DNA from 4 places in the Bacillus sp. z50 genome. Region 4 is predicted to be linked to each of the others. Evidence: riboswitches for the same ligand, from Rfam matches in the RefSeq annotation. Region 4 holds a riboswitch; each other region holds the start of a gene.

The links. A riboswitch is a leader RNA that binds a small molecule or an ion and turns the genes downstream of it on or off. The one in region 4 is predicted to bind S-adenosylmethionine.
Region 1: it holds a riboswitch for S-adenosylmethionine, as region 4 does, so the genes downstream of both, AC4G3N_RS04165 (methionine biosynthesis PLP-dependent protein) here and AC4G3N_RS09760 (methionine ABC transporter ATP-binding protein) in region 4, are expected to answer to the same signal.
Region 2: it holds a riboswitch for S-adenosylmethionine, as region 4 does, so the genes downstream of both, metK (methionine adenosyltransferase) here and AC4G3N_RS09760 (methionine ABC transporter ATP-binding protein) in region 4, are expected to answer to the same signal.
Region 3: it holds a riboswitch for S-adenosylmethionine, as region 4 does, so the genes downstream of both, AC4G3N_RS13870 (methionine ABC transporter ATP-binding protein) here and AC4G3N_RS09760 (methionine ABC transporter ATP-binding protein) in region 4, are expected to answer to the same signal.

What each region holds. Positions count from the first base shown of each region.
Region 1 is NZ_JBZFQL010000001.1:881,212-889,155, forward strand. Features, by position in the region: gene AC4G3N_RS04145 (nicotinate phosphoribosyltransferase) at 1-753, opposite strand, end outside; gene AC4G3N_RS04150 (cysteine hydrolase family protein) at 771-1,316, opposite strand; gene AC4G3N_RS04155 (ABC-2 family transporter permease) at 1,475-3,106, opposite strand; gene AC4G3N_RS04160 (ABC transporter ATP-binding protein) at 3,110-3,895, opposite strand; gene AC4G3N_RS04165 (methionine biosynthesis PLP-dependent protein) at 4,038-5,138, opposite strand; SAM riboswitch class I at 5,322-5,426, opposite strand; gene AC4G3N_RS04170 (M42 family metallopeptidase) at 5,560-6,603, shown strand; gene AC4G3N_RS04175 (patatin-like phospholipase family protein) at 6,651-7,493, opposite strand; gene AC4G3N_RS04180 (GntR family transcriptional regulator) at 7,699-7,944, shown strand, end outside.
Region 2 is NZ_JBZFQL010000006.1:226,274-234,217, reverse strand. Features, by position in the region: gene AC4G3N_RS16580 (ABC transporter substrate-binding protein) at 1-602, opposite strand, end outside; gene AC4G3N_RS16575 (alpha/beta hydrolase family protein) at 715-1,545, shown strand; gene AC4G3N_RS16570 (DUF2584 domain-containing protein) at 1,564-1,806, shown strand; gene pckA (phosphoenolpyruvate carboxykinase (ATP)) at 1,943-3,532, opposite strand; SAM riboswitch class I at 3,911-4,039, shown strand; gene metK (methionine adenosyltransferase) at 4,173-5,372, shown strand; gene asnB (asparagine synthase (glutamine-hydrolyzing)) at 5,569-7,464, shown strand; gene AC4G3N_RS16550 (C39 family peptidase) at 7,461-7,944, opposite strand, start outside.
Region 3 is NZ_JBZFQL010000004.1:244,514-252,457, forward strand. Features, by position in the region: gene AC4G3N_RS13855 (iron-containing alcohol dehydrogenase family protein) at 1-223, opposite strand, end outside; gene AC4G3N_RS13860 (MetQ/NlpA family ABC transporter substrate-binding protein) at 427-1,251, opposite strand; gene AC4G3N_RS13865 (methionine ABC transporter permease) at 1,272-1,943, opposite strand; gene AC4G3N_RS13870 (methionine ABC transporter ATP-binding protein) at 1,933-2,946, opposite strand; SAM riboswitch class I at 3,028-3,134, opposite strand; gene AC4G3N_RS13875 (pyridoxal phosphate-dependent aminotransferase) at 3,630-4,796, shown strand; gene AC4G3N_RS13880 (WapI family immunity protein) at 5,144-5,575, opposite strand; gene AC4G3N_RS13885 (hypothetical protein) at 6,394-6,714, opposite strand; gene AC4G3N_RS13890 (cysteine hydrolase family protein) at 6,938-7,468, opposite strand; gene AC4G3N_RS13895 (hypothetical protein) at 7,591-7,860, opposite strand.
Region 4 is NZ_JBZFQL010000003.1:69,850-77,793, reverse strand. Features, by position in the region: gene AC4G3N_RS09770 (MetQ/NlpA family ABC transporter substrate-binding protein) at 1-517, opposite strand, end outside; gene AC4G3N_RS09765 (methionine ABC transporter permease) at 535-1,185, opposite strand; gene AC4G3N_RS09760 (methionine ABC transporter ATP-binding protein) at 1,203-2,222, opposite strand; SAM riboswitch class I at 2,345-2,456, opposite strand; gene AC4G3N_RS09755 (YrzE family protein) at 2,686-4,368, shown strand; gene AC4G3N_RS09750 (amino acid ABC transporter substrate-binding protein/permease) at 5,048-6,493, shown strand; gene AC4G3N_RS09745 (amino acid ABC transporter ATP-binding protein) at 6,480-7,208, shown strand; gene AC4G3N_RS09740 (undecaprenyl-diphosphate phosphatase) at 7,558-7,944, shown strand, end outside.

The DNA of each region.
Region 1 (7,944 bases), on a different contig from region 4:
CATTTCCTTTGCTACTCGTATGGCAGTTGGCACACCTGATTTTAATGTATCAAAGGTGTCAACAAGGAATGTGCAATCATAATGTGATTCTGCATATTTGCGGAAGGCTGTGTATTCATCCCGATAAGCCTGAACAAGCGCATGTGCATGAGTTCCTACTACCGGAATGCCGAATTTCTTGCCAGCTCTGACATTGCTGCTTGCCTGAAATCCTCCGATATAAGCGGCTCTTGTTCCCCAGATAGCCGCTTCCGTTTCCTGTGCTCTCCTTGTACCAAATTCAAACAGGGATTCACCGCCAGTTACTACACTCAGACGTGATGCTTTTGTTGCAATAAGAGTTTGGTAATTAATAATATTCAATATTGCTGTTTCAACCAGCTGAGCTTCTGCAAGCGGAGCCTCAATTCGCATTAAAGGCTCATTTTCGAAAACGAGCTCGCCTTCTTTCATGCTTCTGATGGTACCTGTAAAACGCAGTTCTTTTAAATATTCAAGGAATACTTCGTCATACTTAAGCTCTTCCCTTAAATATTGAATATCACTCTCTGTAAATTTTAAGTCTTTAATATATGTAATCACCCGTTCAAGTCCGGCAAATATGGCATAACCGTTCTTAAATGGGTTGCGCCTGAAATACACATCAAATACCGCTTTTTTATTATGAATCCCATCTTTAAAATAGGTTTCCATCATATTAATTTGGTATAGGTCTGTATGCAAAGCAAAGCTGTCGTCCGGATAATGTGTCATCAAACTTCCTCCTTCAATTACAAAACACTGGCTCCCAGCGTATTTTCAAAATGGGATAAGGCCCACTCATGACCTGCTTCATTAAAGCTCGCCACTCCATTTTTATGTATTACTATTTTAAACCCTTTATTATAGGCATCCACTGCTGTATGCAAAATACAGATATCTGTACAAACTCCTACTAAATGTAATTCCGTGATTCCGCGTTCACGCAATTTAATTTCCAAATCAGTACCAGCAAAGGCAGAGTATCGTGTTTTATCAATCCATAGCAGGTTCTCTTGTCCAATATTAGTATTATACACATTTTGAAGATTTCCAAATAATAAACGACCTTCGGTACCACGTATATTATGCGGTGGGAATAATTTACTTTCAGGGTGAAATGGATCATTCTCATCGTGTACATCAATAGCAAATACAACAAAATCTTTGTCCTCAATGAATCTTTTTGTTAAAGAAACAATGTACTCTTCAATTTCCTTTCCAGGTTTACCGCATGTTAATTTGCCAGCATCTGCTATAAAGTCATTTGTATAATCTATATTGATTAAAGCTTTCATCTCTCCACTCCCCTATCCATTTTCCATCAAATCCGCTTATCGTACGTATAGAATATCAAATTGTATTACAAAATGCCTACTTTGATTTTAAAGAAAGTCAACCACCAATAAAATAAACAGCGCTTTTTGATACGAACACAGTGGTTATTAAAATCGTATCAATCCTTTAAATCTTTAAAGTCGACCCTAAATCCATATCGCCATACAAGAATAGCTGTGATCAGCAAGACTCCCCCATATCCATATAAACCATACTCAACCTTGCTTATAAGAAAGTGAAAACCTGCAAATACGCCAAGAATGAAAAGCAGGAAAACGGTCTTAATCCCCTCATTCTCCTGTGTTGCAGAAGTTGGTTTAGAAAATGGCAATATAATTGTATATGTCCTGAACGACAGGACTGCCATTATAAATAACGTAAAGAGACCAATCAATAGATCCCAAAAGATAGCACTTCCATATATAAGAATAAATAGAAAGCTATATGCCAAATAGATGGGAAGAACATACTTGGCCATAACCGCATTCCATGTACCTATAAAGATAGACTTAGCACTCTGTAATGGAGAGGCCCTGTATATCCATGCTCCTTTATATGAATCGGTATATCGGAGTGCAATAGCAATAGTTGGAATCATAAGCGCACTGAAATAAATTGTATAATAACCGCTGCCATTTTGAATACCTTTCCATCCATTTTCCCCGAATTGATTGAGTAGTGTAATAAACGGAAAAATAATAACCATTCCAATAGATGGATATACCTTCAGTTTAAACGCCTGTTCGTTTTTCATGAGGTTTTTTGCGAAATGATAAAAGACTCGTTCTTCTTTATTTCGTAATAGGAACATTGAAAAATGACTGCGTTTCTTTTTCGATAAGGCTCCTGTATGATTAGTTAACTTTTGTAAATACTGCTCAAAGTTTTGAACATTTTTAATATAAATAATGACAGAAACAAGCGGTACAATTACAGCCAAGCTGATTAAGAGAATATATTGCCATGCAAAATTCCCATTTAGTATTACCTCAAAGGGAGCGGCATACCAAATAGGCGCAAGAATATAGCTCCACCAAGTTGGTGTAAATTCTACTTGCCTATCTACAAGGTCAAATATCCTTACCGTTAGTTGATAGCCAACAATCATTAAAATAGACAAGGAGATTTGTACATAACTGATAAAATCCTTTAATTTCTCTCCATCAAAATACTTTAAAATAACCAAGTAGATTAAAGCAGTAAGCAAGACTATCCATATATCAATCAATATAATGACCAGCAAAAATAACAGACTAAAGCCAATTCCTTGAGTAACAATAGCAGCAATGAACGCAGGCGCAATAAAAATAAGGGTTATTGTGCCAAGGTAAATAATAATATGTATCAGCTTTGCCACCGAGACCGTTCTCCCATCAACCGGTCTAGACAATAAAATAGACTGATCCCGTATATCAAGCATTACATGGGAAAAATCAGATATTAAAGATGTCATGATAAAGAACATAAAAATAGCAAACAGCAAACTCATTTGGAAAAAATAATTTTCACCCATAATAATAAAAGGAATCAGGATAAGACCCATAAGCGCATAAACCCATAAGGATTTCAAAAACTGATTAGAATCCTTACCTGTATTTCCAGACCCATCATTCATCAAAGTTGGAACTCTTCTGGCATCCATTGTAAGCTTAACCTGAAGAATTCTTCTCATAACCGGATAATCAATTCCCATCCACTGAAAGAGCTTTTGTCCTCTATCCAACACACGCAAACTCATAAATTTTTTCATCTATTAATCCTCTTTAACAACAGATACAATATCTTCGGCAATTGAACGATGCTGTGTAAAACCAGTTAATTGGTTAAAAATTTCTTCAAGAGTTCCTTCCTTGCCAACATCCTGTAATTCTGCAAAGCTTCCATCTGCAACAATCCTGCCTTCATGCAGTAAAATAATTCGATTGCTAATTTTCTCGACGACATCCATGATATGTGAGGAATAAAAAATAGTTTTTCCCTCGCTTGCCAGCAGTCCAAGCAATTCTTTAATGACCATAACGCTATTCGCGTCGAGACCGCTTAAAGGTTCATCTAAAAATAAAATATCCGGATTATGAAGAAGGCTTGAAATTAATAGAACCTTTTGCTTCATCCCTTTTGAATAACTATTTATTCGTGAATCATACATTTCTTCAATATTTAATAGCCTCATTAGTTTAAAAGCCTTTTGGTCAGCCTGCTCATAAGATAAGCCATAAAGCTCACCTATAAAAGTCAAATATTCACGTGCAGTCAATACATCATATAAATCTGCCAATTCAGGCACATAGCCAATTCTATTTTTATAGGTAATCCTATCCTCAGAAAGCTCTTTATCAAAGACCTTCACTGAGCCTGTATAGTCTGTAAGGAGTCCAAGCAATATTTTAACTGTGGTAGTTTTCCCCGCCCCATTGGGACCTATATAGCCAATAATTTGTCCCTTGTTTACATCAAGATTAATTCCTCGAAGTACTTCTTTCGATCCATAATGCATTTGAAGATTGCTAATAGAAATCACCAGTTCAGCCATTTTCATTCTCCCCAAAGACCCATTTTGGTATAGTATATCAAAACGGGTCGTTAATTTGCATAATTTTCTAATTTATCCTTTTTAGGTATTACTTCTGGAATCCTTCATGATGCACCTAAATGCCTGTAAAGTTCAAATTTCTAATAACCTAAACCGATAATGATTCAAAAGCTTGAATAAGATCATCAATCAAATCATTCGCATGCTCTATCCCAACAGAATAGCGCAGCAAACAATTACAGACTCCATTTTGTGTACGCACTTCCTCAGGGATATCCGCATGTGTTTGTGTAGCAGGGTACGTCATTAAACTTTCTACTCCACCCAGACTTTCAGCAAAAGATATGATGCGAAGGCTTTTTAAAAATGGATTGATCCATTCCTCTGATTTCAGCCGGAACGATATCATCCCCCCTTTACCAGGATAAAGGACATCTGTCACTTCTTCTCTTTCTCTTAAAAATCGGCTGATTATCTTAGCATTTTCCTCATGCTGCCTCATCCTTAGGCTCAATGTTTTCATTCCCCTCATCACAAGCCAGGAGTCAAATGGCGGCAGTACAGCGCCTGTTGCATTTTGATATTCTTCTAGGCGCGCACCAACCTCTTTACTCTTTGAGACAATTAATCCAGCCAATACATCATTATGTCCTGCTAAATATTTGGTGGCACTGTGGACAACAATATCTGCTCCCTGCTCAATCGGTCTTTGCAAAATGGGTGTATAAAACGTATTATCCACAAGGAGCAGTAGATTGTTAGATTGGGTCAGTTGAGCAATTTCTTTAATATCCATTTCCTGCATAAGCGGATTTGTCGGTGTTTCTATAAAGAAGGCCTTCGTATTTTCCGTAATGGATTCAGCGAAATCTTCATATGTATGGCAATAGTTAAATTTGATGCCATACGTCTTCCATATTTGCTCAAATAACCGATATGTCCCTCCATACAGATCGGCAGAGACGGCTATTTCATCACCTGGAGAAAATAAACATAGCAATGAGTGAATGGCAGCCATACCTGAACTAAAGGCAAATCCCTGTTTACCACCCTCTAGCTCGGCAATTGCTTCCTCTAATAATTTTCTGGTTGGGTTTCCTGTTCTTATGTAATCAAACCCTGTTGATTCCCCTATTCCGTTATGGCGATAGGCTGTGGAAAAATAAACTGGCGGATTAACAGTACCTGTTTGTGTTTCACTTCGATTGCCTATTTGAGCTAAGAGTGTTTCGATTTTAACTGTTGTCATATGTATGACCCCTCTCTCTTTATTAATCCCCGAAATACAGTTACTCTGATTTACCTTCATCCGGCTCTAATTTGCCATCAAAGTTACGAATTACTTACATCCACTCATTTTCCCAGTGAATAAAAATATGCTTAAAAACGAAAAAAGTCTTCAAGAAGAAGACTTTTCATTAGAGTGAGTCCCTTCTTATCGGCCAGGAATGATTGTTCCTGCAGGAATTAGCACCTTTCCATATTGGCGGTTGCTGAGACTTCACAGGGCCTGTCCCTCCATCTCTCTTGATAAGATTTTTCAGAATATTTATTTAACTATAAATTTACAGTCCTACTGCTAAAAAAGCAAGTTATTTCTGCCTTTATTGTCCAACTTTTTAACAAAGGTATATAATAAATCTATACATAAAAAGGAGTGATTCGGAACCATGAAAGCCAATGGCCAGGAAATTTTCCAGTACATAAAAGACCTTGTATCCATTCCAAGTCCGAGCGGCTATACAACGGAAGTAATTGATCATGTAGCACAGTTTTTACAATCTCAAGGAATACCTGCAGTAAAAACAAATAAAGGTGCCCTATTGGCAACAATCAAGGGACAGGATGATTCAAAGCACCGTTTTCTAACAGCCCATGTAGATACATTAGGTGCTATGGTGAAAGAAATCAAACCAAGCGGGCGTTTAAAATTATCGATGATCGGCGGATTTCGTTGGAATTCTGTTGAAGGCGAATATTGTAAAATCCATACAGCTGAAGGTAAAACGTTTACAGGGACGATTCTTTTAAATCAAACTTCTGTCCATGTTTATCAGAAAATGGGAGATATTAAACGCGAGGATGCAACGATTGAAGTTCGAATTGATGCTGTGACAAAAAGCAAGACGGATACAGAAGGTCTAGGTATTTCTGTAGGTGATTTTGTTTCCTTCGAGCCCCGTGTTGAACTGACAGACAATGGATTTATTAAATCCCGTCATTTAGATGATAAAGCGAGTGTCGGCATACTGATGTATATCATTAAACAGTTAAAAGAAGAAGGCATCACTCTCCCCTATACGACCCACTTCTTAATTTCAAATAATGAAGAAATAGGCTATGGCGGAAACTCCAACATTCCTGCTGAAACTGTTGAATACCTGGCTGTAGATATGGGAGCAATTGGAGAAGGACAATCTACGGATGAATACAGTGTTTCCATTTGTGCAAAAGATTCTAGCGGACCCTATCATTATGGCCTGCGTCAGCATTTAGTCGAATTGGCAAAGCAACACAAGATTGATTACCGTGTAGATATATATCCTTTTTACGGATCTGATGCTTCTGCTGCCATCCGTGCCGGCTATGATATCATACACGGATTAATTGGACCCGGCATTGATGCTTCACATGCTTTTGAAAGAACCCATATCAGCTCTATTGAACATACTGCCCAGTTAATCTGGAATTACTTACAATCAGAATTAGCCTAATTTCATACTAAACGTTAACCCATCACCATTTAAGTGATGGGTTTTTATTATAATAACCGTTTGATTTTTCCATAAGCAGCCTTGGCTTCAGCATATCCTTGATTGTACAGCTTTTTCAGCTTTTTAGGGTTACGCTCAACACGGCTGACATCTGATTTCACTAATGGACGAATAATGACGACAAGTCCCTTTTCTTCTTGTTCCTCCAAATAGCGGATCGTGTCATTGTAAACGATATGCCGTTTGCGAAGAGCCTTTAGCAGCCCTTGATAGTTCTTATATTTTCTTTTTCCAAGCCAATCAAGCGACGATGCTTTCATATAGCCTTTATTCCCAGTAAGCACAACGATATTTTTCGTATTCCCGTCTGCTTGAGATTTTTGTATCGGTATTGGATCGGCAACACCGCCATCCAGCAGCATTCTTCCATCATAAGAGATTTCCGGAGCAAAAAAAGGAATCGAACTGGATGCGCGCAGAATCGTTGTAATATCTTTTATTAGGTGCTCTTTTCTATAGTATACAGGTTCGCCTGTTACGCAATCTGTAACACCCACGACAAACTGTTCCTTTGCTTCACAAAAAGCCTTTATATCAAATGGGACCAGTTCATTTGGAATTTTATCAAAAATAAAGTCCATTCCAAATAATTCACGTTTCTTCAGAAAACGTTTATAGGATAGGTATTCCGGGTGTGAGACATAATCGATATTCGCCGCATAATTACGGTCTATTTGCCGTGCAATATAAGAAGAGCCATTACATGCACCAGCTGAAACACCAATTGTATATGGCACATATATATCCTGTTCCATCAAATACCTCAGAACTCCAGCTGTATATAGCCCTCTCATTCCGCCACCCTCTAGAACCAGGCCTGTATTATGCATAACAAGTAAACTCCTTCCCCAGAGAATCCTTATTATTTTGCCATGACCCTTCTTAAATAATTACACGTTTTAAAACTATTTCAGGGAATTTTTTACTATCCTATTGACAGTTTTAGTGTATTAACTGTATAGTACACATATCAAGTGTATGAACTACATAGTACACACACTAATAATTGGTTAAAAAGCCATAGGAGATGAATTAATGAACATCATCTTTAATAACCGGGATCCTGTATATTTACAAGTTGTCCGTTACTTCAAAGAACAAATAGCGACCGGTCGGCTTGCAAGCGGAGAGGAGATTCCTTCTCGACGTGAGCTTGCCAATCTTCTAAAAATAAACCCCAATACTGCTCAAAAAGCGTATAAGGAAATGGAGGAACAGGGATTGATTCACACAGAAAGAAATTTCCCAAGCCGGGTCACAACCGACAAGGTCATATTGTCA
Region 2 (7,944 bases), on a different contig from region 4:
ACACTTGCCTGAGGTTCGAATAGCTGTACATAATCACCTGTTCCTGATGCAAAGGCATTGGCGACATTGGCAAAATCAATATTTTGAATTAATTTCAAATCCTTTTGAGGATCAATGCTGTGTTTTTTCAGTACAAACTCTCCAACCATTTGTGGCATACCGCCTTTCCTCTGTCCGAGAAATGTACTGCCCTTTAGCATGTTCCAGTTAAATTCCTCTATTTTTTCTCTAGATACAAGAAAAGTTCCATCTGTTTGAGTTAATTGGGCAAAATTAATAACAGGATCTCTTGAATTTTGTCCATGAACATAAATAGAAGTTTCTGAGCCAACAAGCACGATATCAGCTCCGCCTGATAGTAGAGCAGTCATTGTCTTATCACCGCCCCATGCAGTCTGCAGGTCTACATCAAGCCCTTCGTCCTTAAAAAATCCTTTGGCCAGGGCGACATATTCAGGTGCATAAAAAATAGAGCGTGTGACTTCTGCTACTTTGACTTTTGTCAATTCTTCAGTCGACTTATTTTCTTTACAGGCCGATAAACTAAAGATGAGCAGAATGGACAGCATACAGAAGAAGCTGGTTTTAAGATAATATTTCAAGGGAATTTCCTCCTTAGTAGGCAGTATGTATGCCAAAGTGTAGTTAATCGTATTGTATGTGTGGTATATATTTGTGTGAATGCCTATAGAACTTTGTAAAGGAGCCCGGATTATGGATGAAGTAAAATCATCGCTAGGTAGTATCGTAGATAGAAGTCGATATCCATCGCCACATCCGGATATAAATCTATATATTGTCACGTATTTATCGAATGGGTTAAGGGTTAAGGGGCTATTAGCTGAGCCAAAAAAAAATGATGAAATAATGGACGGATTTTTATATTTACGCGGAGGCATTAAAAATGTTGGGAAGGTCCGTCCAGGGCGTATCATTCAATTCGCAAGTCAGGGGTTTGTTGTTTTTGCCCCCTTTTATCGTGGCAACCAGGGTGGAGAAGGAGAGGAAGATTTTGCAGGAGAAGATCGTTGGGATGCTATTGCAGGTTTTGAACTTTTAAAGCAACATCCCAAGGTTAATCCAAAAAAGGTCCATATTTTTGGATTTTCTCGAGGCGGGATTATGGCCTTGTGGACAGCTATATACTGCCAGGACGCTGCTTCACTTGTCACGTGGGGGGGAGTTTCCGATATGGTTCTGACCTACATAGAGAGAATTGATTTAAGAAGAATGCTGAAAAGGGTCATTGGAGGTACGCCAAACAAGGTGCCGGATGAATATAAAGCCCGTACACCCTTGTATGAAATTGAAAAAATACCATGTAATGTTCTAATTATTCATGGCGAGAAGGATAAGAACGTTTCGGTTGAACATGCCAATCTATTAAGAAACAGACTGCAGGATCTCGGCAAGAGCGTCGATGTGTGGTACCTTAAGGACTATACACATTATCTACCTCCTAGAATAAATCGGCAAATCGTCACGGATTTAACGAAATGGATGAAAGAAGCCGCTTCAAATGATACCATTGAAATAAATAAATGAAGCAGGGGAGTGAGAGAATTGGGTATGCCAATGGAATTGAATACTCTTATAGTGACAAAGGCTAATGAAAAAAGGGTTGAGGAAAATCTATTCGTCCTAAAAAAAGAAGGATACCGCCTATATCCAATTGAAATTCCGATTGATATCCGAAAAACTCTGGATGGAGAATCGAGAGGAACGGCACGGATAAAAAAAGTGGAATGGGAAAATAACTGCACAACCATTACATATGAGTTGATTTCTTTAAATTCCAGTAACTAAATTGAATAGAAACTAAAGAAAACAAACCTTCATCCAGAATTACATTGGGCGGTGGGTTTGTTTTTAAATTTAGACAAATAAAATAGTGCCTCAGGAAAGCCATTTCTTTTTGGCTTCCTAAGACACCGCTAGTTCTTTAAAAGGTAATTGGTCCACCTTTAGATTCAATTTCAGAACTGATATTTTTAAATTCCTTGAAATTTTCTCTGAATTTATGTGCAAGCTCATTCGCCTTTTCATAATAGGCTTCTGGATCTTTCCACGTTTTCTGCGGCTGTAAAACTTCATCAGGTACTCCAGGTACGTGTAAAGGAATCGCTAAGCCAAATATTCTGTCTTGTACCGTTTCGATATTGGCTAGTTCTCCTTCCAATGCAGCTTGAATCATCAATCGTGTATAAGAAAGCTTCATGCGGCTACCTGTCCCATACTCTCCTCCAGTCCAACCGGTATTAACCAGATATACCTGAACTTGATGTTCCTCAATATTTTTGCCAAGCATCTCAGCATATTTAGTTGGATGCAATGGTAAGAATGGTGAACCGAAGCAGGTAGAAAACGTAGCCTGTGGTGAAGTGATTCCGAGTTCAGTTCCTGCCAATTTACTCGTATAACCGCTTAGAAAATGATACATTGCCTGTTCTTTGGTTAACTTGCTGATTGGAGGCAGAACACCAAAAGCATCAGCAGTTAAAAAGATGATTGTATTGGGATGGCCCGCTATACTAGGTGTGACGATGTTCTGCATGGCTTCGATAGGGTAAGCTGCCCGGGTATTTTCAGTTAACATTCCATTATCATAGTCAGCAATTCTCGTATCTTCATCTACAACCACATTCTCTAGTACAGAACCAAAGCGTATGGCATTAAAAATTTGAGGCTCTTTTTCCTGTGTGAGATTGATGCATTTTGCGTAACAGCCGCCTTCAATATTAAATACACCATCAGGAGACCAGCCATGTTCGTCATCACCTATAAGGCGGCGATTTGGATCGGCTGATAAAGTAGTCTTTCCAGTGCCGGATAGGCCAAAGAAAAGAGCTACATCTCCCTCGAAACCTACATTTGCTGAACAATGCATAGAGAACACATTTTTCTCAGGCAACAGGTAATTCATGATTGAGAAAATGGATTTTTTCATTTCACCTGCATACTCGGTGCCTCCAATTAAGACGACTTTTTTCTCAAAAGAAATGATGATAAACGTCTCAGATTGTGTACCGTCCACGAGAGGGTTTGCTTTAAAACCTGGTGCTGAGATAATAGTAAACTCAGGAGAATGATTTTCAAGCTCTTCTTTAGTGGGGCGGATAAACAGCTGATGTACAAATAAATTGTGCCAGGCATATTCATTGATTACTTGTATAGGAAGGCGGTAGTCTGTTGCAGCCCCAGCAAACCCATTAAATACAAATAATTCATCTCGTTTTTCGAGGTAATCGATAACTTTATCATATAATTTAGAGAATGCGTCTTCAGATATTGCTTGATTGACGCTTCCCCAGGCTATTTTATCTTTAGTGGCAGCTTCCTCTACAATATATTTATCCTTTGGAGATCTGCCGGTATATTTACCTGTTTCGGCTTTAATCGCTCCAGTAGATGTGAGGATGCCCTCTTTTCTGGTTAATACTTTTTCAACTAATTGTGGCACTGAAAGCTGAATGTGAATATTATCATGAGTAAGTAATTGTTTCAATTCATTGGAAACTCCTACACTGTTCATAAGGTATCATCCTTTTCCAGAATTTTGGTAAGCATATTATATGGAAAATAGTATAACACATTTAATCGATTTATCCATACTAATTGTGTTAATTTTCAAAAATATGGTTTAATATAGTATATAAGAATAATTATTATTGTTTTCATTGGTGAAAGAATAGGGATATTAGTCAATATTGATGGATAAATAATAAAGTATATTTATTTGAATATTCGTAAATTAATTATATCAATATCATAATTGAAATGCGAATTTTAAGTTCTGACTGTACTTCTTTTAGAAAAAGGATGAAGCTAAAGGTTTATCTTAACAATATATTCCTGTTTATTTATTGACAGAAAATGATGGATAAGATATTATATACATTTGATATGGATACTCTTATCAAGACTCGGTGGAGAGACGAGCTCTATGAAGCCGGGGCAACCTGCAGTTTGATTCCTTATAATGGAAATCACGCAAAGGTGCTAACTTGATGCAAGGTTATAATGCCTTGAACGATGAGAGTGAAAGGCAGATTTCTGAGACTCAGACCTTTCCTCTTTTCTTTATAAAGGGGAAAGGTCTTTTTTCGTATAATCAGGAGATAATTAAAGATAATGAGTAGCCATAAACAGGGAAACTGAAGGAGGAAATATACATGTCTAATAAGAGACATTTGTTTACATCAGAATCTGTAACAGAAGGTCATCCGGATAAAATTTGCGATCAGATTTCTGATTCCATTTTGGATGAAATTTTAGCAAAGGATCCAAATGCGAGGGTAGCCTGCGAAACATCTGTTACCACTGGATTAGTTTTAGTAGCGGGAGAAATCACTACTTCTACTTATGTGGATATTCCAAAAATTGTGCGTGACACAATCAAAGGGATCGGTTATACACGTGCTAAATATGGTTTCGATGCAGAAACATGCGCTGTCTTAACCTCTATTGATGAACAATCTGCAGATATCGCCCAAGGTGTAGACCAAGCTTTGGAATCAAGAGAAGGCACGATGTCAGATGAAGAGATTGAAGCTATTGGGGCGGGAGATCAGGGTCTTATGTTCGGTTTTGCCTGCAACGAAACAGAAGAATTAATGCCTCTTCCTATTTCTCTTGCTCACCAATTATCTAGAAAGCTGGCTGAGGTTCGTAAACAAGAAGTTCTTCCATACTTGCGCCCTGATGGAAAAACACAAGTCACAGTGGAATATGATGAAAATAAAAATCCGGTAAGAATTGATACAATCGTTATCTCTACTCAGCATGACGCGGAAACAACACTGGAGCAAATTAAGAAAGACTTAAAAGAACAAGTAATTAAACCGGTTGTTCCTGCTCACCTTATTGATGAACAAACTAAATATTTTATTAACCCAACGGGCCGTTTTGTTATTGGAGGTCCACAAGGGGATGCAGGCTTGACTGGCCGTAAAATCATTGTAGACACGTATGGTGGATACGCACGTCACGGTGGCGGAGCATTCTCTGGTAAAGACGCTACAAAAGTAGACCGTTCTGCTGCCTATGCAGCCAGATACGTAGCTAAAAATATTGTAGCAGCAGGTCTTGCAGATAAAGCGGAAGTTCAGCTGGCTTACGCGATTGGTGTAGCGCAACCAGTATCTATTTCTATTGATACGTTCGGTACAGGGAAAATTGAAGAGGAAAAATTAATTGAATTAGTACGTGCTAACTTTGATCTACGCCCAGCAGGGATCATAAAAATGCTTGATTTAAGACGTCCGATCTATAAACAAACAGCAGCTTACGGACATTTTGGACGCAATGATTTAGATCTTCCTTGGGAGAAAACAGATAAAGTGGAAGTACTGCGTGCGGAAGCTAACATCTAAGATAAACAGCATAAACATTTCTAGAAAGAGGGATAACCCCTCTTTCTTTTTTTGTCTAAATATGGTAATATTAGGAAGTTGTGATATCGGGTATAATGGATCATATTTTGTCGGGACCCTAGCTTATATCTAAAATCTAATCCTTTGATATTTTTAAAGAAAAACAGTCGAAAGTAAAGGTAGTGAGTGAATAATAATGTGTGGATTTGTAGGATGTATGCATGATCACCAGCAAGCGAATCAGGATTCAGAACTAATTAAAAGTATGAATGACTTGATTACGCATAGAGGGCCAGATGACGAGGGGTATTATATAGATGAACATATCCAGCTTGGTTTCAGAAGACTAAGCATCATTGATATTGAATGTGGACATCAGCCCTTAACGTATGAAAATGAACGCTATTGGATTGTTTTTAACGGAGAAATATACAACTACTTGGAATTGAAAGTAGTGCTGGAAAAGGAAGGCATGGCGTTTTCTACAAATTCAGATACTGAAGTAATCCTGGCGGCATTTGTTCAATATGGGGAAAAGGCAGTTGAAATGCTTCGTGGGATGTTTGGGTTCGTGATTTGGGATAAACAGGAGAAATCTGTTTTTGGTGCCCGTGATCCATTTGGGATTAAACCATTTTTTTATAAGGAAGATGGGGATAAGACCTATTTTGCTTCTGAAAAGAAAAGTATTATACACGCTATAGAAAAACAAGAATTGGATCATGTGTCTCTGCAGCATTATCTTACCTTCCAATTTACTCCAGAACCAGCAACGATGACAAAGTATGTGAAAAAATTATTGCCTGGACATTGCTTTACAAAGAAAATTGGAGAACCTATGGAAATCCGCCAATATTGGAAAGCAGAATTTAAACCTATTCTGCGCAGTGAACCAGATTGGATTAAAGAAATTCAAGATGTGATGTATGACAGTATCAGCATGCATATGCGCAGTGATGTACCCGTTGGTTCATTTCTTTCAGGTGGAATTGATTCTACAATCATCGCATCCATAGCTAAAGAATTTCATCCTGGAATTAAAACATTCTCAGTTGGATTTGAACAGAATGGTTTCAGTGAAATTGATGTAGCTAAAGAAACAGCTGACAAGCTTGGGGTAGAGAATATCAGCTATATTATATCGCCGCAGGAATATATGAGGGAACTGCCGAAAATTATGTGGCATATGGATGACCCGTTGGCAGACCCCGCTTGTGTTCCTTTATATTTCGTGGCAAGGGAAGCGCAAAAGCATGTAACGGTTGTTCTGTCAGGTGAAGGAGCGGATGAATTATTCGGAGGATACAATATTTACCGTGAGCCTCAATCCTTAGCCATGTTTAATAAAATTCCTGTACTTATGAAAAGAGCGCTAAAAAGAATTGCTGCCATGATGCCTGAAGGTGTAAAAGGCAAAAGTTTTATAGAGCGCGGCTGTACGCCGATTGAAGAACGCTATCTTGGAAATGCCAAGATGTTTATGGAGGAAGAGAAGGGGCAATTATTCAAATTATATAAATCAAAGCTGGATTATACTACGATAACACATCCGTTCTACGCAGAAACACCCGAATATGATGATGTGAGCAGAATGCAGTATATTGATATTCATACATGGCTGCGCGGAGATATATTAGTAAAAGCTGATAAGATGACGATGGCACATTCTCTTGAGCTTCGAGTGCCATTCCTTGATAAAAAAGTATTTGAGGTGGCATCCGGAATTCCAACTGATTTAAAAACTGCTCATGGAACGACCAAATATATACTTAGAAAAGCTGCAGAGGGAATCATTCCTGACCATGTATTAAATCGTAAGAAACTTGGTTTTCCAGTCCCTATCCGTCATTGGTTAAAAAATGAAATGTATGAATGGGCGATTACAATAATAAAAGAAAGCCAAACAGATCATTTGCTGGATAAGCAAGTCATTATGAATCTGTTCAATAATCATGTTACAGGTAAAGCGGATAATAGCCGTAAACTATGGACTGTATTGGTATTTATGATATGGTACTCTGTATATGTCGAAGAAAAATATCCTTTCCAGGCATTAGCTGAAAAGGATATGATAAGTGACCCAATCCATTAATCTTTATAGGTTATAGCCTGTTTTCCCATTTGCACCCACGCTTTTTCAAAATCAGCGGAGGGTGCTTTTTTATTTTTAATTCCTGTTAAGGGATCGTTAAAATAAATATAATGCTGATCATATCCCGTCACTACGACAGAATGCTCCTTATAAGTAATCGATATTTTCCCATTTGGTGTTTTCCAAGTATGGAAATAGGATGGATCCAGTTTTTCATAGGCTGTATTTATGATAACCCAGACGGGCCGATTGGTTGAGAGATACTTTTTGATTTGGTTGAAATCTCCATTGGTAAAATCGATTATTTTGCCAGGCATATAATGCTCAGCAAGTTTTTTTATAGGCTTATGATACACTCCGAGGCCAGGTTTATTAGTTGAATACATATCTCCAATAAATCCATCATTAGGATCACCGTAATGGATTTCACCATTTATTTTTTTTATTTTAGCTGGATTTTTTTTTATTTGCTGGGCAAGT
Region 3 (7,944 bases), on a different contig from region 4:
CCTCGATTTCGGCAAATGAGCACTCGCCTCCGTACGTATATTCTTCCAATTCTACCTCTGCCATTTGCGGCCAATACGGCTTTACTGCCTCCCAGGACTTTTTCCCACGAACCACAAGAACTCTGCGGAGATTGCGTTCCAGCAGCTTAGCTTCCAATAAATCTAAAGCGTTATCTTTCAAAATATATTCACTTGGAGCACCATGAACTGAAAAAACAGTCATTTTCATCACTCATTTCTATTTGCTGTTAAAAACATTAATAAAGTGGGAAGTGTTATCTTTATATATTCTGTATGTCTAACCTTACACCCGCCATGCTCCTTCTATGGTTTTGTATTGTTTACGAATTAGTTGTTTAATCTAAGGGATATACAGCCTTAGTATTTATACATAAAACAAAGAGAGAACTGGGACATTTTTTCTTATTATTTCATCCATTCAGGCTTGCCGAAGCCGACAAATTCTTCATCGATTATTTTTTCGAATTCATCAGATTCTACCACTGATAAAATATCCTTAGCTAGCTGTGAATCATCATTATTAGCCTTTACTGCCACTAAATTTCGATACGGATCAAGCATATTCTCAAGCGCTAATGCACTTAATAAGTCCATATCTGCAGCTAATGCGAAGTTTCCTGGTACTGCTGATAAATCTGCACTGTCAATAGATCGAGGTAGCTGTCCTGACTCTAGCGGCTGGAATTTTAAGTTTTTCTTGTTTTCGATTATGTCCTTTTCAGAAACTTTAAGGGGTTCTGCATTTTCATCTACTACAATTAATCCTTCATCTTGAAGTGTATTGAATGCGCGAGCTGCATTTACCGGATCATTCGGAATTGTAATCGTCGCTCCGTCCTTCACTTCATCCAAAGATTTATACGTGTTTGAATAAATACCCATCGGCGCAGTCGGTACTTTAATTAACCCTGTCAAATCCATGCTGTTCTCTTTTTCAAAGTTTTCCAAGTAAATAGTATGCTGAAAAAGGTTCGCATCAATATCTCCACCATCTAACGCTTTATTCGGTTGAATATAATCACTGAACTCCACCACTTCTACTTTGTATCCCAATTCTTCCAAGCCTGGCTTGATTGCTTTCGTTGCCATATCACTATAAGGACCAGAAGTAGCTCCAATTTTAATATCCTTTGACTCTGAGCTTGCATCCTCAATGCTTTCATTGCCGCTGCAAGCTGCCAATGTACCTACCACTAAGAATAAAATAAATGCTGTTAACCCCTTTTTCATGAAATAATTCCCCTTTTCTATTATCTTTTATCTATAACTTTTGCGATGAAATCACCGGCAAGTTGGATAACCTGAACCAATACGATTAAAATAATAACAGTTGCAATCATAATGGTATTATCATAGCGATAATACCCATAGCGAATCGCTAAATCACCAATACCGCCACCACCGACCGTTCCTGCCATAGCAGAAAACCCAATCAAGCTAATTAATGTAAGTGTAATACCCGAAATGATACCTGATCTCGCTTCGAGCAATAGTACTTCCTTAATAATCATCCACGGTGTCGCACCAGCTGCTATCGCGGCTTCAATAACACCTTTATCAATTTCTCGTAAAGACGTTTCAACGATTCTCGCAAAAAACGGAATAGCTGCGACTGACAGCGATACGCTAGCAGCTGTTGGTCCAATCGTTGTCTTTACAACAAATTCGGTCAATGGCATAAGAGCAACCAATAAAATAATAAATGGTATTGATCGGACCAAATTGACGACAAATCCTAATATCCTCTGAACCGTTTTGTTTTCCCAAAATAAACCCTTTTCTGTCACATATAATAGAATTCCAACTGGTAAACCAATCACGATTGCGACAGCTAAAGAAATGGAAATCATGTAAATCGTCTGCAAAAATGCTGTGTTAATTTCAGGAATAAGCTCTATAAAGTGGTTGAAATCAAAGCCCATGTTGGAACACCTCCACTTCTGCCTCTCGACTTTCTATATAAGATATCGCTTTATTAATCTCTTCCTTCTGTCCGCGAAGCTCCATGATAAAAATACCTAAAGGCAATTCCTGAATATATTCAATTGAGCCATGAAGAAAATTGCCTTTTACATTAAATTGCTGAAGCGTATCCGATATGACTCCCTCACCGGCAACCGTTCCCCTAAACGTCACCTTGACAATCGGACCCTTGCAACTTTGGTAAATAGCGTCAGGTATATCGAACGAAACAACACTGTTAATGAATTCCTTCGTAAGATCGGCATGGGGTTTAGCAAAAATATCATACACCGAGCCTTCCTCAATGACCTTGCCATCCTGCATAATCGCCATTCGATTACAAATTTCCTTTACTACATTCATCTCATGTGTAATCAACACAATCGTAATATTGAGCTCCTTATTGATTTTTTTCAACAAATTCAATATTGATTTCGTTGTCGTCGGATCTAGTGCTGAGGTCGCCTCATCACAAAGGAGTACTGTCGGGTTATTCGCCAACGCCCTTGCAATCGCTACACGCTGCTTCTGTCCCCCACTTAGCTGCGAAGGATACACTTCACGCTTTTCAGCTAATCCGACCATTTTCAACAGTTCTTCTACTCGGTCTTGTATTTGAGTCTGCGGCACTTTTGCTGCCTTTAAAGAAAAAGCTATATTTTCAAAAACTGTTTTCTGGCTAATAAGATAAAAGTGCTGAAAAATCATCCCGATTTTTAAGCGTGCATGACGCAATTGCTTGCTTCTCAACTTAGCCAGATCAATTCCATCAACTGTGATATTTCCCGATGTTGGACGCTCCAACAAATTAATACAGCGTAGCAGCGAGCTTTTACCTGCTCCTGAGTACCCGACAATCCCGAATATCTCGCCTTTTTTAATTGTTAAGGAAACGTTGTCAACTCCATTTACTATACCGCTTTTAGTTTTGTAAATCTTATTAACATTCTGAATTTTTATCATATGCCAACCTCTATCTCTACACATTTTTTGAAACAAAAATGCCCCTCTCATCTGAAAGGGGCATCGAAATACATCTATCTCGACTTATCTTTCAGAATGTAATACATTCTGCAGGAATTGGCACCTTCCCTATTAAGGGGGTTGCCGGACGTCATAGGGCCTAGTCCCTCGGTCGCTCTCGATAAGCTATAGCTTTATTTGATTTGTTTATGATATTACAGACTTCAGAATAGTCTGTCAACAAAAACCTTTTTGACGTAAACTGTTGAACCGCTTTCATCATTGCAATTTCAATAAAATATTCCAATCCACATACATCGGATTAAAAAACTCCCCATTCTTCTTCGTAGGGCTGAACTGACGATAATGTAAAACTCTACATTTTCGCAAGCCGACTGAATAACACTTTCATCGCTCACTATTTTCATCTGCCAAACAAGCTCATTTAATGTATAGTCTCCACATTTCACATTTTCCGAAAAACAATCATTTCTGAAAAAGCTACCACACCCACTTCATCAAACGTTCCCCTATAATCTATGACTCAGCAAATCTAATAACCATTTACTACCGCTATATTCAAATTCTTTCAGCTCACTATAGACATTTCTAAATAAAGGTTATAGAATTTTATCTATTATTTAAATATTCAAAACTATATTCTCTTCGTAAAGGTGAATTATATGACATATTCAGAACGCTTAAAAAAACTGCCAGTCCAATTTTTTGCAACACTTGTCCTAAAAGTTAACAGCGCTATAGCTGAAGGCAGAGACATTATTAATCTCGGACAAGGAAATCCTGATCAACCTACTCCTGCGCATATCGTCAAAGCCCTGCAAGTGGCGGCTGAAGATGCACAAACTCATAAATATTCTCCATTTCGGGGTTTGGAAGAGTTGAAAGAAGCGGCAGCACAATTTTATCACAAGCAATATGGCGTCGAGGTTGACCCTAAAACTGAAGTTGCCATCCTTTTTGGAACGAAGGCCGGACTAGTTGAGCTACCAATGTGCTTGCTCAACGATGGAGAGCTAATGCTCTTGCCAGACCCAGGCTATCCCGACTATTTATCTGGAGCTGTATTAGCAAACGTAAACTATGAAACTTTTCCACTAACAAAAGATAATCAATTTTTGCCGGATTATGAAAGCATCCCTTTAGAACAAAGGACCCATGCAAAGCTAATGTATTTAAACTACCCAAATAATCCTACCGGAGCTACCGCAGATCATGCTTTTTTTGAAAAAACAGTATCATTTGCAAAAGAAAATAACATTACCGTACTTCATGATTTTGCCTATGGAGCTATTGGCTTTGATGGACAAAAACCTATCAGTTTTCTTGAAACGGAGGGTGCAAAAGAAGTCGGCATTGAAATGTACACACTCTCGAAAACTTACAATATGGCAGGCTGGCGTGTTGGCTTTGCTATCGGAAACCCAGCTATCATCGAAGCACTCAATCTCATTCAAGATCATCTTTACGTCAGCCTCTTCCCTGCTGTACAAAAAGCGGCAATCGCAGCCTTGACAGGGGAGCAATCCTGCGTAGAAGAGCTTATCGAACGCTATGAACGACGACGAAATTCCCTCATTGGCGCTTGCAATAAAATCGGCTGGAAAGTCGAAGCCCCAACTGGTTCATTCTTTGCTTGGCTTCCTGTCCCTGCCGGTTTCAAGAGCGAGAGCTTTGCTGATTATTTGCTTGAAAAAGCAGATGTAGCCGTTGCAGCAGGAAAAGGCTTTGGTGAATACGGAGAAGGCTACATTCGTGTCGGCTTATTAGTAGACGAAAAACGGCTAATAGAAGCTATTGAACGTATTGGAAAGCTAGGAATATTCACTTAAACAACTGCGGTATTGAACTGCTCCCTGTCTAGTAAACAATGAATATAATAAAAGCAGAACCCTGAATTCTAAGGGGTTCTGCCGCTCAATCTCTATTGATAACGTTGTTACAGATGCTATTAACGCCTCTTTTAAAATTCGTTTTTTTAATAATACTATTCTATTTTACTGTGCCCCAAAATGAATCGCCCCATGTGATCAATACAGCGTTCTTTTTTTTTGAGCACAGAAAAACTCCCCATTAGGTAAGCCAGATTTTTCAAACTGTCTTACCTAATGGGGAGCATAAAAAAAGACCGTCAACATGACAGCCTTGATTTTCTGCTATTGACCTGTTAATACAATAGCTACGGTTTACTTATAACTGGATATAGAGAGATTATATTCTCTAATTCTTTAATCAAATCATCTAAATATGATTGATTTGATACAAATTCAAAGGATAATACAGCACCACTTCCTGTCGGATAACAAGTCTCTCCAGACCATTCTATATGCCCCAACTTATCCATTTCACATTCAAAATAAATAAAGCTATCTAAATTTTTCAATATAGCTTTACCCGATAAATCCTTATTCATTAACTTCAAATCATTTAAAAAATCCCTAATGTCATCAGTTCTTAAACTAGCAATAAAATCAACATAATATCCAGGGATTTCAACTTTCACGTTTGAAATAACCCAGTTTCCATCCCAATAATCAAAGCTATTCGGATATTCACGAGCTATGATATCTATTTCTACTTTAGCTTTTTCTCCCAATAGATGGAATTTCATTTTACCACCTCATATTTTATAACTTATTAGCTTTGGTCATCTTGTACTAATCTGTTCCTTTAACCGAATAGCAAAAAAGAGCTGATCAACCAGCCCTTGATATGAAAGTAATACCCTCGTTAGGGAATAAGACTATTTTTCTATAATTATATAATCTTTCGTTTTAGAATATGGAATACCATGTTTGTTAGCAAAATCAACTAATTCTTTGAAAACGTCGTTGGGATTGAAATTTACAATTCGGATGGTAAGTCCTTTTTTAACTTGCATAAAAGCACCTTTGGTATACCAATTGACTCGTTTAAATTTAATCTGTTTTATTTGATGGGGAAATATACTTGTTTTATATAAAGGCCATTTAAAAAACAATATTTGATACGTCAAATAGTCATTATTTATCACAAATTTATATCTGATACATAATAAAACAAGAATAACTAAAGAAAATATCATTTGGAAGTATAATAACCAATCGAAAAAGTCATTTATTGAAATTGTCAATATCATTAATAGCATTATATACCATAATGCTACTCTTTGAGTCTTTGCGAAATAAACCAACTATCTCTCCTCCCTACATGTTCACTTTAACATAAATATCCATACTCCATTGAAATATACTGCCCCTAGCTGCATAGCAAAAAAAGAGCTGATCAGTATTACACCCCAAAAGTCAGATTTCTAACTTATTGGGGTCACTACATCACAGCTCTGATATTGGAGCGGGTACTCCCGATAGTTTCAGTTTATTCTTTCACAAAGAGAGTTAGCATTAGCTAAGTGCTTCTTTTTCCTCAAAGTTTTACTTCAGCTGAGGATTAGCTCTCCCTTTTTCTTAAAAGTTGCAAAGTCCCTTTTTTCTGTTCTTTAAAGTCCTCTAATTGTCTAGGAACATTAGTTACTCCATGATATATTGCATAAAACTCTTCCCACGGTTTTCCATCCAAGCGATAATATTTTTCTAATATATCTATATAAGTAAACAAAGCCTGTTCCACCACAATTTCAGATAGCTCATACTCGCTTGGCAATTCCATATCCAATCTTTCGCATAACAATTTTTGTATTCTCTTTGCATACTTTATCTGTCCCATGGAAACATCTAGCTTCTCATATTCCTCTTTAATGCTCACTTTCATTTGGTTCCCTTCCGATAAAAAGTCGTTACAAATTATACTCTAATTATTAATTAAAAACAGATAATTTACAATACCTACTATAATATTAAGATAATAACTAATTTAGTTCCTAATCGAATTGCAAGTCATTCAACTAATTACTAAATGTTATTAAAAATCAGTCTTTTTTCTACAAGTTAATCATCAATCTATTCCATGTATGGATTAATGTAGACTTGAAAGTTTACAATGCACTATTAAATGTAATGTCTTGACTTGAGTAAACATCAGCAAACCAGCGTAATACACCGTTATGATGGTTTATAATTTGTTGGGCAGTAAGGTCTTCTGAATCCCAAGTGCTGTGTGTATCTGAAGCTAAAGTGACTTTATATCCCATACTAAAAGCTCTTCTGCAAGTTGTATCAACACAGGCTTCTGTTTGAATTCCGGCAAGTATTAAATGTTCAATCCCTTGTCTTTTCAGTTCATCATCTAAAGTAGTATTAAAAAATGAATCAGGGGTAGTTTTTTGAATAATGATATCTTGATTATTTGGATTAATTTCAGGATGAATCTCCCAACCTTTTGTTCTATATTCTAATAGGTGTCCAGCAGATGCATTATGCTGTATATAGAAAATCGGTGTCTTAGAAGAGCGTGCCTGATCAATCAGTCCTTTTAATTTTTTTAGCAGGACATCTCCTTTATACACAACGTTCCCTTCTTGAAACATTCCATTCTGAACGTCTATAACCAATAGTGCTTTTTTCATTATTCTCCCCCTTATGTTTCTTTGAATAGATTCTACTTGTGTTTTCCATTTCCTTCATCCGTTAATCTTCACCGGTTCTATAAAGAATAAAGAATGCAAATTTACAAACTCGACCTTAAGCTCTATTTTATATCAATATTTTCCAGCTGTTTCTTGAGCTCCCATTGCTTTGGTTTCTCTTTCTCCCAAAACCATTTAGCCCCCTTTTCTATCCACTCTTCTCGATAACTTTCAAATGTATATCCTAAAACTTCATCGTCGTACCCTGGCTGAAATCCACAACAAGCACAAATAAGGCTTACATCAGGAATACCCTTTTCATATAAAGGCCCTGGTAAACGATCATAACCACATACCGAACAAACAAAAAATCTCTTTTTTCTAAAAAACATTGCGCCACCTCTAAATAAATATTTCTCTATTATTATCGAGATTCGTACACCTACCAATCTCCCTCACTCTACAAATCTATTCCT
Region 4 (7,944 bases):
TTGATTTAATTTTTTCCAAAGAGCCTATTCCATCAAAATTATCTGTTAGTGTAATGAAGCCAGCCTCCTGCAAAAGAAGTAGCGCTCGGCCAAGATTTGTACCTTCATTAGGGACAGCAATTTTAGCCCCATCAGGCAATTCCTTTAAATCCTTATGCTTATTTGAGTAGATTCCCATTGGTGCAATAACAGTAGAGCTTAGTGGCTCAAGATCTAATTTTCTTTCTTCCACTTGTTCTTCAAAGTAAGAAATGGTCTGGAATGCGTTAGCATCCACTTCGCCATCATTTAGAGCTGTATTCGGCAAAATATAATCACTGAACTTTACAAGCTCTATATTGAGCCCCTTCTCCTTAGCGAGTTCAGCAATATAATCCCATATTCTTGTGTCTCCGCTGCTTACTCCAACCTTAATGGTAGAGCTGCCCTCTTTTGCACTGCCTTTCGAATCGCTTCCACATGCTGCTGTTACGACAGTACATGCAATTATTAAAATAGTAAGAAAAAGTTTTTTCATTTTTTCCATCTCCTTCTTTATCGTCTTCTTATTTTTCTAGCCAGCGTATTACCTATGGATTGTAAAAGCTGTACAATGATTACCAGTGCCGCAACGGTTACAATCATGGTGTTAGTGTCAAACCTCTGATAACCATAGGTGAGGGCAAGATCTCCAACTCCTCCAGCTCCTACTGCCCCTGCCATTGCTGAGGCTCCAACCAGCCCAATAGTTGCTGTTGTAAAGGTTAAAACAAGAGAGCTAAGTCCCTCTGGTATTAAAAACCGAAAAATGATCTGCCATTCAGTCGCGCCCATTGACTGAGCTGCTTCAATAATTCCCTTATCAACTTCCAATAATGAATTTTCAACCAATCTGGCAATATAAGGACCTGCATAAAATACAAGCGGTACAATGGCGGCATTCGTTCCAATCGCCGATCCAACAACCAATCGTGTAAATGGAATCAAAGCCACCAATAAAATAATGAAGGGAACCGAGCGTAAAATATTAATGATTGGGTTCAATATATTAAACACCCACTTATTCTCCAGAATGTGACCCTTTCTCGTTATGACGAGTAAAATCCCTAAAGGCAATCCAATCACGGCCGCGAATAGTAAGGAGAAGAAAACCATATAGAGTGTGTCACTGAATCCAATCAGTAACTGTTCAAGTGTAATTTCCATTCCTAAAAACTGTTCATTCATGATAGCTTAACCTCCTGCAAGAGCACATCCTCACTCTCTATGTATTGGATCGCCTTCTTTATTTCTTCTGTTTCACCGATGACCTCAACGATTAAATTCCCAAAAGGGGTTTCCTGTATTTCAGAAATATTGGCAGAAAGAACACTTAAATGGACATCAAAACTTTTCGCCACTGTTGAAAGTAGATGCTTGCCAGACGAAGATCCCAAAAAATTAAGTTTCCAAACTGCTGGTTTATTCTCCTTTAAGGATTTCAAAAAGCTCTGCGGAATCTCGTCGTGAATGACTGTTCTAACAAACCGCTTGGCAACCTCAGTGGTTGGCTTGGAAAAAATATCAAGAACAGGCCCCTGCTCAACAACCCTCCCATTTTCCATGACAGCGACCTTATTGCATATCTCTTTAATCACCGACATTTCATGTGTAATAAGCAAAATTGTTATATTGTATTCTCGGTTTATTTTTTTCAATAGCTCTAAAACATCCCTGGTCGTCTGCGGATCCAATGCCGATGTAGCTTCGTCACATAGCAGGATAGATGGATTCGTGGCCAGAGCTCTCGCAATTCCAACCCTCTGCTTCTGTCCCCCTGACAATTCATCCGGGTAACTTCGACCCTTAGCTGATAACCCCACGAACTCCAGTAATTCTCGAACTCTATTTTGAATCGTTTCTTTACGAACGCCGGATAGTATCAATGGAATCGCTACATTATCAAATACCGTCTTAGATTGAAGTAAATTGAAATGTTGAAAGATCATCCCGATTTTCTTTTTCTCTGCCCTTAATTCCTTTGCTTTGAGACTGGCAAACGATTTACCATTCACAAGGACCTCCCCCTCAGTAGGCCGTTCAAGCATATTAACTAAACGCAAAAGTGTACTTTTCCCGGCCCCGCTGTATCCTACCACTCCAAAAATATCCCCTTTTTCAACCGTTAAATGAACGCCTCTCAGAGCATCTACGCTTTGACCATTTGCTTGATATGACTTTTTTATGTTTCGAAACTCAATCATGTTCTCTCCTCCAGGCCTAAAAAATTCGAAATGCAAAAAGCCCCTTCTGTCATTAGACAGAAGAGGCTTTGTATGAACATATACATAAAAAGACAAGTAGAAATATGTTCGCTTAAAGCTTCCTCTTATCTCTCAAACAGATGTTTGTTGGAATTAGCACAGTATTTTTACCATAGTAAAAATCCGCTGCCGAAGTATCATAGGGCCAAATCCCTCCACTTCTCTCGATAAGAATCGCTTGCTATTCAATTAAATTTGATGTTTCCAACTATATCCTATCTTGTTTAGCAATGTCAATAATAATTTATAATATTTAAAATATTTTTGATTTATAATAAAGAATATCCTAAATCAAGTTACAGCAACTAAAATTCATGAATATTTCCAATTCATGAATCATTTTGGTCAGTTATTCGTATAGGATATTAAGGTAAATTATAGAAAAAATAAGGAGGGGTACTTTGTGGGAAATATCTTCATCTATTCCATTATCATTGGGATTATATCGGCACTTATTCTTGTGCCATTCAAAAATAATGAAAAATTACGTATCCATATGAAGGGGAAAACAAAACTGCTTGTTTTTGTCAGCTTAGCTGCATTAATCACGATTGGAGCATTTTTATTTTATTACTTCACCCTATTGGATCAAACTATCTCTTCTCTTTGGATTTTTGTCATCATACTAACCTTGCTGGGTTCAATGCTTGCTACGGGTATGGAGAGAACCATTAAGGGTATTTTATTTGCAGGTAGTTTGCTTGTCGGTCTCTATTTTTTAACGGCATTTCTGTTCAATGCCGATGAAAAGTATACTATAGCTAAAATGGACATCAAAGAAGAAATTCAAACATTTGATGAAAATAAAAAGCCGGCCAGCGTGCCTCCTCAATACGCGCGCAATAAAATGAAAAAAGCATTTGGCCAGGTACCAAATACGAGCTACTACGAATTAGGGAATTTACAAATCCAAAAAGTAGATGGTGAGTATGTTTATATTGCTCCAGTCGAATTTTCAGGATTCTTCAAATGGCTGAAAGGGAAAGAAACTCCTGGTTACTTTATATTGAGTGCTACAGATTCATCAGCCAACCCAAAATTTGTTGATGCAGAAATGATCTACACTCCTTCTGCATTCTTCAATAAAGAAACAGAGCGCCGTATTCGTCTACAGTATCCATCCTACATATTCTATGGGGATTCACAGCTTGAAGTAGATGATAATGGCACGCCATTTTATATTCGCTCTTATGGTGATTTTGTCTCTGCCAGAAATGGCTTTAAGGTAAAAGGTGTTGTGGTGATGGATGCCAAAACTGGGAAGTCCAACTCTTATTCCCTTTCTGAAGCGCCCGAATTTATTGATGGTGCCGTTGCACCAGAAGTCGTCAGTACACAAAACAGCTACTTCGGAAATTATATTCATGGCTATTGGAACAGCCTATTTGGAAAATCAGATGTTAAACTGCCTTCTGATGAGGGTACCGAAGCGAATGTAAGTCCGATCTTTGATGAAAATGGAGATATGTATTATTTCACTGATTTCACGAGTCCTAAAGAAGGCGTCGATTCTATGCTCGGCTATGCGCTCACAAATTCCAGGACAGGTAAAGCTGTCTATTATACAGGTAATATGGAGGAATCCTACATGGATTCACAGGGTGCCCTGCAAATTATCGAGAAGAAGTTTATAGAAAAGAAATGGGAAGGAGAAATGCCCATCATCTATAATTTTTACGGTGAAGCCAGTTGGTTAACAGGAGTCCTGGATTCAAATGGATTCCTACAAAATTATTTCATTGTATCTGCTGCCAATCCTGAAATAACAGCATATGGGTCAACGCCAAATGAAGCCTTAAAGCTATACAAAACAGCACTTCAAAAAGGCGGCGGAACGGTTAACGGCACCTCCACAAGTGTTGAGAAGAAAATCGATGGGAAAGTTATCAGAGTCTATAAAGAAAAATCAGGTGAATATACCGTCGTTTCGTTCCTTCTGGATAATGGACAAAGCTACAATATGTCCTCTGAAAAGGATCCTTTGATCATATATCTGCAGGAAAACGATGAGGTATCTGTAACGTACCTGGATACCGGGGAAAACTTTTTACCTGTTAACGGTATTACAATTAAGAATTTACAATAATATATACTGAAGAAAATAGATCATCCTCACTCGAGGATTGATCTATTTTTTAACAACTGGACTAATTTTATTACCCATATTTAAATTATTGTTAAATATATAGTTAGAATCGTGTTGAATAGGGTAAATAAAATTAGTCATAAATACTCATAATAGGTAGTGTTTACATTATTAAGAGGAGGGCTTTGGAGTTAAATTCTATAGATCAATACCCATACTGGATGTAGTTCCAAAAGAATTAGAGCACAAATGGAAATATACTTTAGAATTCATTCTTCAGAACTAAAATTTGCTTAAGATACACTTACATGGTTAAAGCATTCTCAGCTGTTTTCCATACATAATCAGTATTAATATGTGAGTTAGATTATTTTCACATAACATTTAGGAAGTACTTTCCATTTACAAATCTCTATATATTTTATTAGATTAAATACGTATAATACTGCTCTTTTTTTATTTCTCCACCCTTTATTACATCTTTTTCTTCACAACAAATAAATGGAAATCTTATAGTAATCTAATATTATTTGGTAAGTATTGATTGCCAAAAAACCGTATCTTTATATATACTCATAGAGATACATACATTCTGTTATAAGATTAAAACATCCCTTTTAACCCGCCCCAATTGGATATAGAGGGTTTTTAAACGTTACTTATATGAAGGAGGTTCACAATGAAGAAATTTTCAAAATTCACATTCCTAATAGCAATGGCTATTGTCATGATTGCTTCATTTATATTCCCGGCTTTAAACACGAAAGCAGAAGGAAAAAAATATGAGATTGCAACAGATATTACATTTGCCCCATTTGAATTCCAGGAAACGAATGGCGAATTTGTAGGTATAGATATCGATTTACTCAATGCTATAGCTGAAAATCAAGGGTTTGAAGTAGAAATTAAGCCGCTTGGATTTAATGCAGCCGTACAAGCACTAGAGTCCAATCAAGTAGACGGCGTTATTGCCGGAATGAGTATAACAGATGAAAGACAACTGAAATTTGATTTCTCCGATCCCTATTTTGAATCTGGTGTCGTAATGGCGGTTGCCGAGGGAAATGAAGAGATTAAATCCTATGAAGATTTAAAAGGAAAAAAGGTAGCCATTAAAACAGGTACAGAAGGTGCCAGCTTTGCAGAAAGCATAAAAGATAAATATGGCTTTAAAACGGTAACCTTTGATGATTCCGCCAATATGTATGACGATGTTAAAACAGGTAACTCTGCAGCTGTTTTTGATGATTACCCAGTTCTGGCATATGGGATTACGCAAGGCAACGGATTAGAAATCGTTACTGAAAAAGAAAAAGGCGGCTCCTATGGATTTGCTGTCGCTAAAGGGCAAAATGCGGAATTGATTGAGCAGTTCAATACAGGTCTAGCCAATCTAAAAGAATCCGGTGAATATCAGGATATTATGGATAAGTACTTGAAGGCAGAAAAAAGCACCGATACTAATAACGGTTTCTTCGGCTTATTAGAATCAAGTATGCCAAGTCTGTTAAAAGGTCTTCAAATGACCCTGATATTGACTGTCGTATCTCTTGTTATAGCATGTATCCTAGGTATTATATTTGGTCTGATGCGTGTGTCCCATCTCAAAATCTTAAGGGCAATCGGCGTCATTTACGTAGATATCTTTAGAGGAACTCCACTGATTGTTCAAGCTTTCTTTATCTATTTCGGTATTCCAGCAGCACTTGACTTCCGTATATCTGCAGTTGCTGCCGGTATCATAACATTAAGCTTAAATGCTGGTGCATATATGGCTGAAATTGTACGCGGTGGTATCGAATCCGTTGATAAGGGACAAATGGAAGCTGCCCGGAGCCTTGGTCTTCCATATAAAAAGGCAATGGCAAAGGTTATCCTTCCACAGGCAATCCGTCTGATGATTCCATCTATCATTAACCAATTTATCATTACATTAAAAGATACCTCTATCCTATCCATCATTGGTATTAATGAATTGACTCAAAGCGGAAAAATCATTATTGCCAGAAACCTTGAGTCCTTCCAAATGTGGCTGATTGTAGGGTTTATATACTTTATCATTATTATGATTTTAACTAAGGTATCAAACCGTATGGAAAGGAAGATCCAAAATGGGAAAGCTTAAAGTAAAAGGATTAAAAAAATCATACGGGAAGCTGGAAGTACTAAAGGATATCAGTCTTGAGGTTAAAGAAGGCGAAGTTGTCTGCTTAATCGGCCCTTCTGGATCCGGTAAAAGTACACTTCTGCGCTGCCTCAATTTACTTGAAGAAGTAAATGAAGGTGACGTAACAGTTGATGATAAACATTTAACTGATAAAAACACAGACATTAATAAAGTTAGGGAAAATATCGGAATGGTATTCCAGCATTTCAATCTCTTCCCGCATATGACAGTACTAGATAATATTACTTTGGCTCCTGTTGAGCTGAATAAAGCTACAAAAGAAGAAGCAAAAAAAATCGGCTTAAAGCTATTGGCTCGTGTGGGTCTTGAAGATAAGGCCAATGCCATGCCAGCTCAACTGTCCGGCGGACAAAAACAACGTGTGGCGATTGCACGAGCTCTTGCCATGAACCCTGACATTATGTTGTTTGATGAGCCTACGAGTGCACTTGATCCCGAAATGGTCGGTGAGGTTCTGAATGTTATTAAACAGCTTGCACAAGAGGGTATGACCATGGTAATTGTGACTCATGAAATGGGCTTTGCCCGTGAAGTAGCTGATCAGGTCATCTTTATGGATGGCGGTTATGTTGTGGAAAGAGGAACACCTGAAGAAATCTTCTCCAATCCGCAAAATGAACGAACTAAGGATTTTCTTGATAAAGTTTTATAAGGATAAGTTAGGGCACAGTGCTTAAGCACTGTGCCCTTTAGTATTTCTATTTTGATAACCTCCTTCTTGCTGATGTAATGACTATCCATATATGCAGTTACTAAAAGGCCTGATATATATGAATCCTGCCTTTACTCTGATATAAACTTCTATTTCCTGGTTACATGCAACCCTTCATGCAAACACTCCAATATTTTCATAAAAACCTTTATTACGCGCAAAATAAGCTTTAGTATTAATCCAGTTCCCTTACTTTCTGAATTTTCCAGTTTCGAACCGTTCTCTCCAAATGATATTATTATTTTAGTATAATAAATAAAAGTAAAAGCTATAAAATAGGAGTGTTAAAATGGATTCAATTAGCTTTATTGAAATAATACAATTTGTTTTTTTAGGATTACTGCAAGGTCTTACTGAACCTATCCCTGTATCTTCAAGTGGCCACTTGGTCATCTTTCAGCATTTTTTCGGACTTAACATTCCGGGATTAAGCTTTGAGTTGTTTGTAAACTTTGCGTCCCTACTGGCCGTTATCTTTATTTATCGAGCAGATTTAATGAAGTTGATTAAAAATGGATTTTCCTATTTAACAGGTTCTGATAAATCTACCGCCACGAAAAAGGATTTTTATTTTATTCTTTACTTAATTGTTGCTACAATTCCAGCTGCATTTATCGGTCTTTTCTTTGAGGATCAAATCGCATCTATTTTTAAGGGTGTACGTGTCATTGGCTTT